2 regions of the Rufibacter sp. JT20002 genome follow, and region 2 is predicted to be linked to the other one. Evidence: riboswitches for the same ligand, from Rfam matches in the RefSeq annotation. Region 2 holds a riboswitch; the other holds the start of a gene.
What was found. Region 2 has a riboswitch for S-adenosylmethionine ahead of ACW9SV_RS20830 (SusC/RagA family TonB-linked outer membrane protein). Riboswitches for the same ligand answer to the same signal wherever they lie in the genome.

Region 1 (4,020 bases), on a different contig from region 2:
AAGGAAATGTTACTTACGCCACCGCTCACTTTGGCTCCCGGCAGGTTTTGCTTGATCCAGCGAGTGGCGTTGATGAAGTCAACAGCGTAGTTGTTGTGCTCCTCCATACCCGTGGCTACGGTCAGGATGTTGGGGTCAAAGATGATGTCTTCGGCGGGGAAGCCTACTTCTTTGGTCAGGATATTGTAAGCCCGTTCGCAAATCTGGATGCGGCGCTCGTAGTTGTCGGCCTGGCCTTCTTCGTCAAAGGCCATCACCACCACGGCGGCGCCGTAGCTGCGCACTTTGCGGGCGCGCTCTTTGAACGCCTCTTCGCCTTCTTTGAGGGAGATGGAGTTCACGATGGCTTTCCCCTGCACGCACTTCAAACCGGCCTCAATCACGCTCCACTTAGAGGAGTCAATCATGATAGGCACCCGGGCGATGTCTGGTTCAGAGGCAATCAGGTTCAGGAACAAGGTCATGGCGGCCTCAGAGTCCAGCATGCCTTCGTCCATGTTCACGTCAATGATTTGCGCTCCGTTCTCCACCTGCTGGCGGGCAATGGCCAAGGCCTCTTCGTACTGCTCGTTTAGAATCAAACGCGCAAATTTTTTAGAACCAGTCACGTTGGTACGCTCGCCGATGTTCACGAAGTTAGACCCTTCATATACCGTCAGTGGCTCCAGACCGGAGTAAGTAGGAACAGCCGGTAATTGCGGCAACGGACGAGGCGGATACTGCTTCGCAATCTCAGCAATAGCCTTGATGTGCGGCGGCGTAGTTCCGCAACAGCCACCCACGATGTTCACGAAGTTGTTCTCCAGGAAGTCGCGGATGTGCTGGCCCATTTGCTCCGGCGTTTCGTCATACGCCCCGAAGGCGTTCGGCAGGCCAGCATTTGGGTAAGCACTGATATGAAACTTAGAAGCCTTACTCAGGGATTGTAAGTGCGGGCGCAGCTGCTTCGCACCCAACGCACAGTTAAAGCCTACGCTCAACAGCGGCATGTGTGACACGGAGTACAGGAAAGCCTCTACCGTTTGGCCTGAAAGGGTACGGCCGCTGGCATCGGTGATAGTACCAGAAACCATCAAAGGTAAACGTTTGCCGGTTTGCTGACTGTATTGGTCAATGGCGAACAAAGCCGCCTTGGCATTCAACGTATCGAAGATGGTTTCTACCAACAGCAAGTCCACGCCACCGTCTACCAGTCCGCGAACCTGCTCGGTGTAGGCTTCTACCAGTTCGTCATACGTTATGGCACGATAGCCAGGGTTGTTCACGTCTGGCGACAAAGAAGCAGTACGGTTGGTTGGTCCGATGGCTCCGGCCACAAAGCGAGGTTTCTCCGGGGTTCTGGCAGTCCACTCGTCAGCGGCTTCGCGGGCAATGCGGGCCGACTCATAGTTCAGTTCGTACACCAAATCCTGCATGTCGTAATCGGCCATGGCAATGGAGGTGCCGCTGAAGGTGTTGGTTTCGGCTATATCGGCGCCCGCCTCAAAGTAGAGGCTGTGTATTTCTTTGATGATGTGGGGTTGGGTGATAGAGAGCAAATCGTTGTTCCCCTTCACATCTAAGTGGTAGTCTTTGAAACGTTCGCCACGGTAATCATCCTCTTGGAGGTTGTACCGCTGGATCATGGTACCCATGGCACCGTCTAAGACTAATATTCGTTTTTTTACTTCTTCCTCAATGCGGGTCATCTTGTGCAAACCTAAAGGGTTAGTTGCGGCTCAAGAAAGGGCAGAGGAAAGTGGCGGGCGCAGGTGCGTGGGAGTTCCGTCACTTATCTCCCCCGGCGCGTAGGTGCAGCGGGTAGGAAGTAGCACCCAACTGAATTGGGTTGCTAAGACATCACAGGGCCTAATCCCTCCGTCTTTCTTGATAAGCAGTAGCAAAGATACGGGTTGCGGTTGGATTCCGCAAATGCAGGTGTGGAGCTAAAGCGCTTTGGGCCAGGTTTCAGCAAAAGAGGTATAAAGCGGAGTTGCCTGACTACAGACGAAAGGCCTGAAATAGAAAAAGCCTGCACGAGGCAGGCTTTTCAAGTAGGTTCGGGGAAGCATTAGAATGTGTAGCGGACGGTCAGAGCTCCGTCGCCATACAAGAAAAGACCGTCTCGGTTGACTTCGAAAAATGGCTTAAAATCGATGCCCACTGAAATCGGAATTTCCGTAATCTGATATTCCAAACCTACAATACCATCCACCCCCAACGTTACGAGGGTGTTATCATAAGAGTCTTCATAATGTTTGCTGGAGGGCTTGTGGTAGTATCTTCCGCGGAAAATGCCCAAGTGCCCGCCGGCTCCATAAAACCACTGCAGCCCCTGGATGCCAAACGCCGAGGCGTGTTGCTCCAATAAACCGGTTAACTGGAAGCCTCGCCGTCCGAAGCCCGTTCCCAGTATCCCCTCCAAGGCGCGGTCTTCTCTGAAAAAATACTTTCCGGAGATACCCGCCGAATACCCTCCCACCCTAAGGCCAAGGCCTACCGTTTGCGCCTGGGCGCTTTCCAGCTTGGCGAGGGAGAGCACTACTATTATCAGCCCAAAAATAAGATGTTTGTTTTTCATAGTAAAATGATTCTTCACAAAAGAGACCGATCCTGGGGTCTGCCTTTCTAAAACTTCTTAGAACCTGGGAATATTTTACCTGTGGATAAAAACTAGTAAAAAGCTTTTGGGCGATTTCCGGTTGAAACCTGAGCTCGCAAGTTAGCTTTTTTTATAAGACTGCAAGTACGCCTCGCGGGAGGTGCGTTGGCCAATTAGCCTGAAAAAGCTGATTTGGTGCTCGGTATCTTTTTTCAGTCCGCGGGCAAACGGGTCTTTTTTCTGACCGTGTTCCTCAAAATCGCGCACATATTGCTCTCTGATCAGGTCGGCGGCGGGCAGAAGTTCTGCGGTTTTGATCTGCACCAAGCCTGTCTTTTCCCAGAGCTTGCGCCACCAGGCCACTGAATGGATGTAGTACCAGTACGCCTGAAAATCTTCGCGCAGAAACTCAGGTACTTGGTCAATAGTCTCAATCTCGTCTTTGAAACATACGTCCACAATGCCAATATACCCGTCTGATTTCAGGAACCGGCAGATGTAGGGCAGATACTTGTCATCGGTGCCGAAGTAGGTGTAGGAGTCAATAACCAGCACTACATCGAAGAACTCCTCTGGGAACGGCAGCGAACGGGCGTCTAGCTGGAGCGGGAACACCTGGTTTTCCAAGCTTTCTTCCTGCACCCTTTTGTAGTTAGCGGTGGCCGAGATAGCCTCGTCTACTGCCCAGACCTGCACTCCAAACTCTTTGGCCAGGAAAATAGAACTTGCTGCCTTGCCGCAGCCCAGGTCCAACACGCGCATGCCTTTCTTTAAGGGAATGAGAGACGTGATGCTTTCCAGATTGAAGAGCACATTTTCGCCCATGGAGTGCTCACGCACCCACTCAGGGTCATATTGGGTACTCCGGGGAAAGTGGTGTTGTATCTGGTGTTGGGCAGCGTCCATGGAAATGAAGTTGGGTCTGCTGCCTTTACGCGCAGCCAAGTTCTAATGTTGAGTAGTTATCTTTTAGGGGAACTTGTCAAGCCATGTAAAATATGTTCTCCTGAAATGTAACAGTAAAACAAAAAATAAGTCCTTGACCCCAAGAGCCAAGGACTTATAGCTGTTCATGATTCAGAAGTAGTAAACTAATCTATCTCTTCATGGCCCTTAGGGTTTGCACTCCCTGCTTAGACTCTAACCGTACAAAATACAAACCTGCTGCCGTCTGATTATCTGCCCACTCTACCTGCATGATTGATTTAGCCTTTGCTTTACCTGCGGTAAGGGTTTTCACTAAGGTGCCACTTGCACTATAGATCTTCACACTATATTCTTCATCCTGAGCAAAAGCGAACTCAATGGTAGTGTTATCAGTGAAAGGGTTAGGATATACCCGGAAAGTATGGTCGGTTCCAACCTGTAGTTCTGATTCACTTACCGATGAGCTGATGGCAGCAACCGCCGGAGTAGTGGTTGTATTGATGGTAATGGTA
Region 2 (4,020 bases):
ATAGGCGTGGGCAGTTTCTCAATGCGGTTTTTGTTTCTCGCGATGTTGAAGTCAGTGGACCACTGGAAATCGTCTTTCTGGATGTTCACCGAGGAAATGCTCAGTTCCACGCCTTTGTTGCTCACCTCACCCAGGTTCTCATATACGCTGGAATAACCCAACTTGGAAGGCACTGGCACCTGAATGAGCAGGTCTTTGGTGTATTTGCTGTAGTAGTTGGCCTCCACTTTGATGCGGTTCTGCAGGAAAGCCAGGTCCAGGCCCAGGTTCCACTGGCGGGTGGTTTCCCAGGTCAGGTCTGGATTGCCTAACTGGCTCGGGCTGATGCCGGGGTTGTTCTGGTAGTTTCTACCCGCTCTCCACAAGCTCTGTGATGGGAAATCACTGATGCCGTTCTGGTTTCCGGATAAACCTATGTTGGCGCGCAGTTTAATCTGGTCAAACGGCAGGCTTTTCGCGAAGGCCTCCTCAGAGATAATCCAGGCCGCCCCTACTGATGGGAAGTAGCCCCACTTGTTGCCGGCGGCAAACTTAGAGGAACCATCGGCGCGCAGGCTACCATCCAGGCTGTACTTGTCTCTGAACGTGTAACTCGCTCTCCCAAAGAAAGACACCAAGCCGTTCTGGCTCGAAGAAGTGCTACCCGTCTGGATGGAAGAAGAGGCGATTTCCTGGAAATTATCGCTCGGGAACTTCTGGCCCGAAAGTGTCAGGAAGTTGTACTTGGTGCTTTGGAGGGTATTTCCCAAAACAAGGTTCAAACGGTGGTCATCGCCCAAGGCTTTATTGTAGGTCAAGACCTGCTCGTTGATAAGCGTTACCAGGCTGGACTGCGTGTTGCTGCCGTTACCCGCCGGGAGACCTACGCTGATTTGGGTGTTGTTGTAGACTTTGTCAATGTAGCTGTTGTAGTCCAGGCTCCAGCTTGATTTGAAAGACAAGCCAGGCAGAATCTCGTACTCGGCGTACAGGTTCCCAATGAGGCGGTTGCTGTGCCCTTGGATGTTCAGGTTCTCAATAAGAGCCAGGTGGTTGTCAAAGATGCTGTGGCGGGCATAGCTACCGTCTTCATTGAACACGGGCAGAAACGTTTGCACGTACAAAGACGAGTTGATCACGCCCTGCGCGCTGTTGTCGTTGCGGCTCACGTTGCGGTGGCTGTACGCCCCCGAGGCGCTGATGCCCACCGTCAGTTTCTCACTCAGGTTATGGTCAAAGTTGAACCGCCCGCTGAAACGCTCGAACTGGGCCGGTTTCACAATCCCCTCTTGCGAGAAATAGCTACCGCCAATGAAGTACCGGCTTTTGTCTGACCCACCCGAAGCCGACAAGTCATAGCTCTGGGTTTTGGCCGTCTGGAACACATCCGGAATACGGGAATACGTGGTCTGTTCCTCGGGTAAGCCGCGGCCACCCTCGACTTTGGGACGGAACGGACGGGAAGCGAAAGCCCCACCATCGTTCAGGAACGCCTCGTTGATGAGTTCGGCTTCCTGCTGGGCATTTACGGTTTCAAAGAGCTTAGGCGCCTTCGCCCAGCCAAAATAGGTCTGGAAACTGATTTTGGAACCTGCATTCAGCTTACCACGCTTAGTAGTAATGAGTACCACGCCGTTCGCTCCTCTTGACCCATAAATAGCTGTGGCGTTGGCATCTTTCAAGACCTGAATGCTTTCTATATCGGCAGGGTTCAAATCAGCGAGCGGGTTAAAGGTTTGTCCGCCCAGCCCCAGGTTGCTCAATGATTGGTTGTTGATGAACACGCCATCAATCACATATAAAGGAGAGTTGCTGGCATTAATGGAAGTCGCTCCCCGCACACTTACGCTGATACCGCCACCCGGCGCACCGCTGGCTGAGGAAATCTGCACCCCGGCGGCTTTCCCTTGAATCAGTTGGTCCGGGGAAGAAACTGGTAATCCGCGGAGGTCGTCCACGTTCACGGTGCTCACCGAGCTGGAAACCGCCCGTTGCGACTGCGTTCCGTACCCCACTACCACAATTTCTTCCAGGCTTTTGGTGTCTTCTTTCAAGCTCACGTTCACGGTGGTTCCATTCACCACGGCCTCTGCAGACGTGTACCCGATGCTGGAAAACACCAGAGTCTGGCCGGTTCTGGCCGGAATGGAATAACGCCCCTCGGCGTTGGTGAAGGTGCCGCTGGTAGTGCCTTTCAGGACTACGCTCACGCCGGCCAGGGCTTCACTGCCCTTGGTGCCGGTCACTTGCCCACTTACGGTCTGGACTTGGGCATACGCGGCATGCGCCAGCAATATTGCCAATAATACTCCTAGACTTACTAGACTTTTTAGAGTACTACTTGTATGAGTTTTCATTTTTATAAAATTATAAAGACAAGACAATTCCTATCCGGCATCAGGACGACACCGGTGATTTTTAAAACAGAAAAGTTGCTATGGGATTAGTGCAACGAAACAGTGTCTAACAACAACACATTCGGGCGCAGAGGGGCATGGTGCTCAGGGCCAGAGCAGCAGTAGAAGGCAGAAAGGATGCTCTAAGGGGAGCATGGTCTTCCGGGGAAGAAGATGGTAAAGAATGGTTCATAGGGGTAATTGTGTTAAGAAACAGGAATACATAGGCGTGCCTCACCGAAGGGTGAAATAGGGTACGCCAGAAAAGAAGGAGGTGGCGCCAGCTTTAACAGCAACAACAAGCCTGCATGTGCAGGAACTGCCGGGAGGCAGGATGGCTGTTAAGGGTCAAGCGAGGTTGCAAAATTTGTGGTTGCATGGTCATTCATTTATAGTTCCCAAAAATTGGGCAGGTGTTAGCACCTTTTCGGCTGGGCCGAAGGTTGCTAGAGGGTCTTGGAGCCTGCTCTCTCGCCTCTTCTTTATAAATCTCCAATAAAGATGCCCTAAAGGTAAGGGTGCATTTTCTACAAATACAACCTTTTTGTAGAAAATAATTTTTCCAAGTTTTCCTTAACACTTGGACTAAATACAAATAATCCAACACTGCAGAAATAAATAAGCGATTCTCCTGCTTATAATTCAAATCAACTCTTTGAATCAATCACCTGCTGGAAGGTCCATTGTGGAAGAGAATTCTGAAAATGATAAGTCTTTGGCTGTTGCCCACCTCCACTCTAAGAGTAGCACGCATTCCGTCCCCCTTTGAAGGGGGTAGGGGGATGACCAATTGGCTTGAAGAACCGTCCAACTTCTGCTAAGTGCATGGGCAACCACAAGGGATTGTCCCCACAGATCGTGAATGCGTGTGATCAGCATGTGTAGTCAATCAGCATGAGTTGTCATCCCCCTACCCCCTTCAAAGGGGGACGATATGCGTGTCCTTGTTTGGAAAAATATACCTATAGACAATGCTTTAAAAATGGAGGAGGGTAAGCCTGCCTTTTTGGGAGCATTACTATGGGTTTTCTGTTTCAGGGCTACATTTTGAAAAAAGGGTGAAAACGGGTGTAACTTAGGCTTTGGGAAGCGGTTTGCATCCCTATATGTGGTTAGTTTGTATCTTACCCCACTTTCACTAACACCCTTTCAGCGTTGAAATCTATTTTATCCTTGTTCAAGAGTGCCCCAGCAAGTAAAAGTGCTGCCTATTTCAGTCCTGGCGATGCCTGCCTGCAGGCCATCATCCAAAGCCTTGGGTCGGCTAGATCCAGCTTGCAGATTTGTGTGTTTACCATCTCAGATGACCGCATCACCAACGCTATACTGGCAGCCCATAAAAAAGGGATCAAGATTCAGCTACTCACCGATAACGAGAAACTGTTTGACAAAGGCTCAGACATCCGGCAATTAGCGCAGGCGGGCATAAAGGTGAAAGTAGACCAAACGCCTAACCACATGCACCACAAGTTTGCCATTGTGGATCAAAGCCAGGTGCTCACCGGCTCCTATAACTGGACCCGCAGTGCCGCCCTGTACAACCATGAAAACGTACTGGTTACGTCAGACCCTCAGGTGGTTTCCAGCTACGCCCGGGAGTTTAACCGGCTTTGGTCCGAGATGGAAGCGTTTAGATAAAGAACAC

Region 1: it holds a riboswitch for S-adenosylmethionine, as region 2 does, so the genes downstream of both, metH (methionine synthase) here and ACW9SV_RS20830 (SusC/RagA family TonB-linked outer membrane protein) in region 2, are expected to answer to the same signal.

What each region holds. Positions count from the first base shown of each region.
Region 1 covers NZ_JBSZJY010000001.1:817,868-821,887, reverse strand. Annotated here, with positions in the region: gene metH (methionine synthase) at 1-1,688, opposite strand, end outside; SAM riboswitch class I at 1,769-1,876, opposite strand; gene ACW9SV_RS03260 (hypothetical protein) at 2,051-2,560, opposite strand; gene ACW9SV_RS03255 (SAM-dependent methyltransferase) at 2,702-3,526, opposite strand; gene ACW9SV_RS03250 (Ig-like domain-containing protein) at 3,678-4,020, opposite strand, start outside.
Region 2 covers NZ_JBSZJY010000005.1:330,788-334,807, forward strand. Annotated here, with positions in the region: gene ACW9SV_RS20830 (SusC/RagA family TonB-linked outer membrane protein) at 1-2,282, opposite strand, end outside; SAM riboswitch class I at 2,762-2,866, opposite strand; gene ACW9SV_RS20835 (phospholipase D-like domain-containing protein) at 3,531-4,013, shown strand.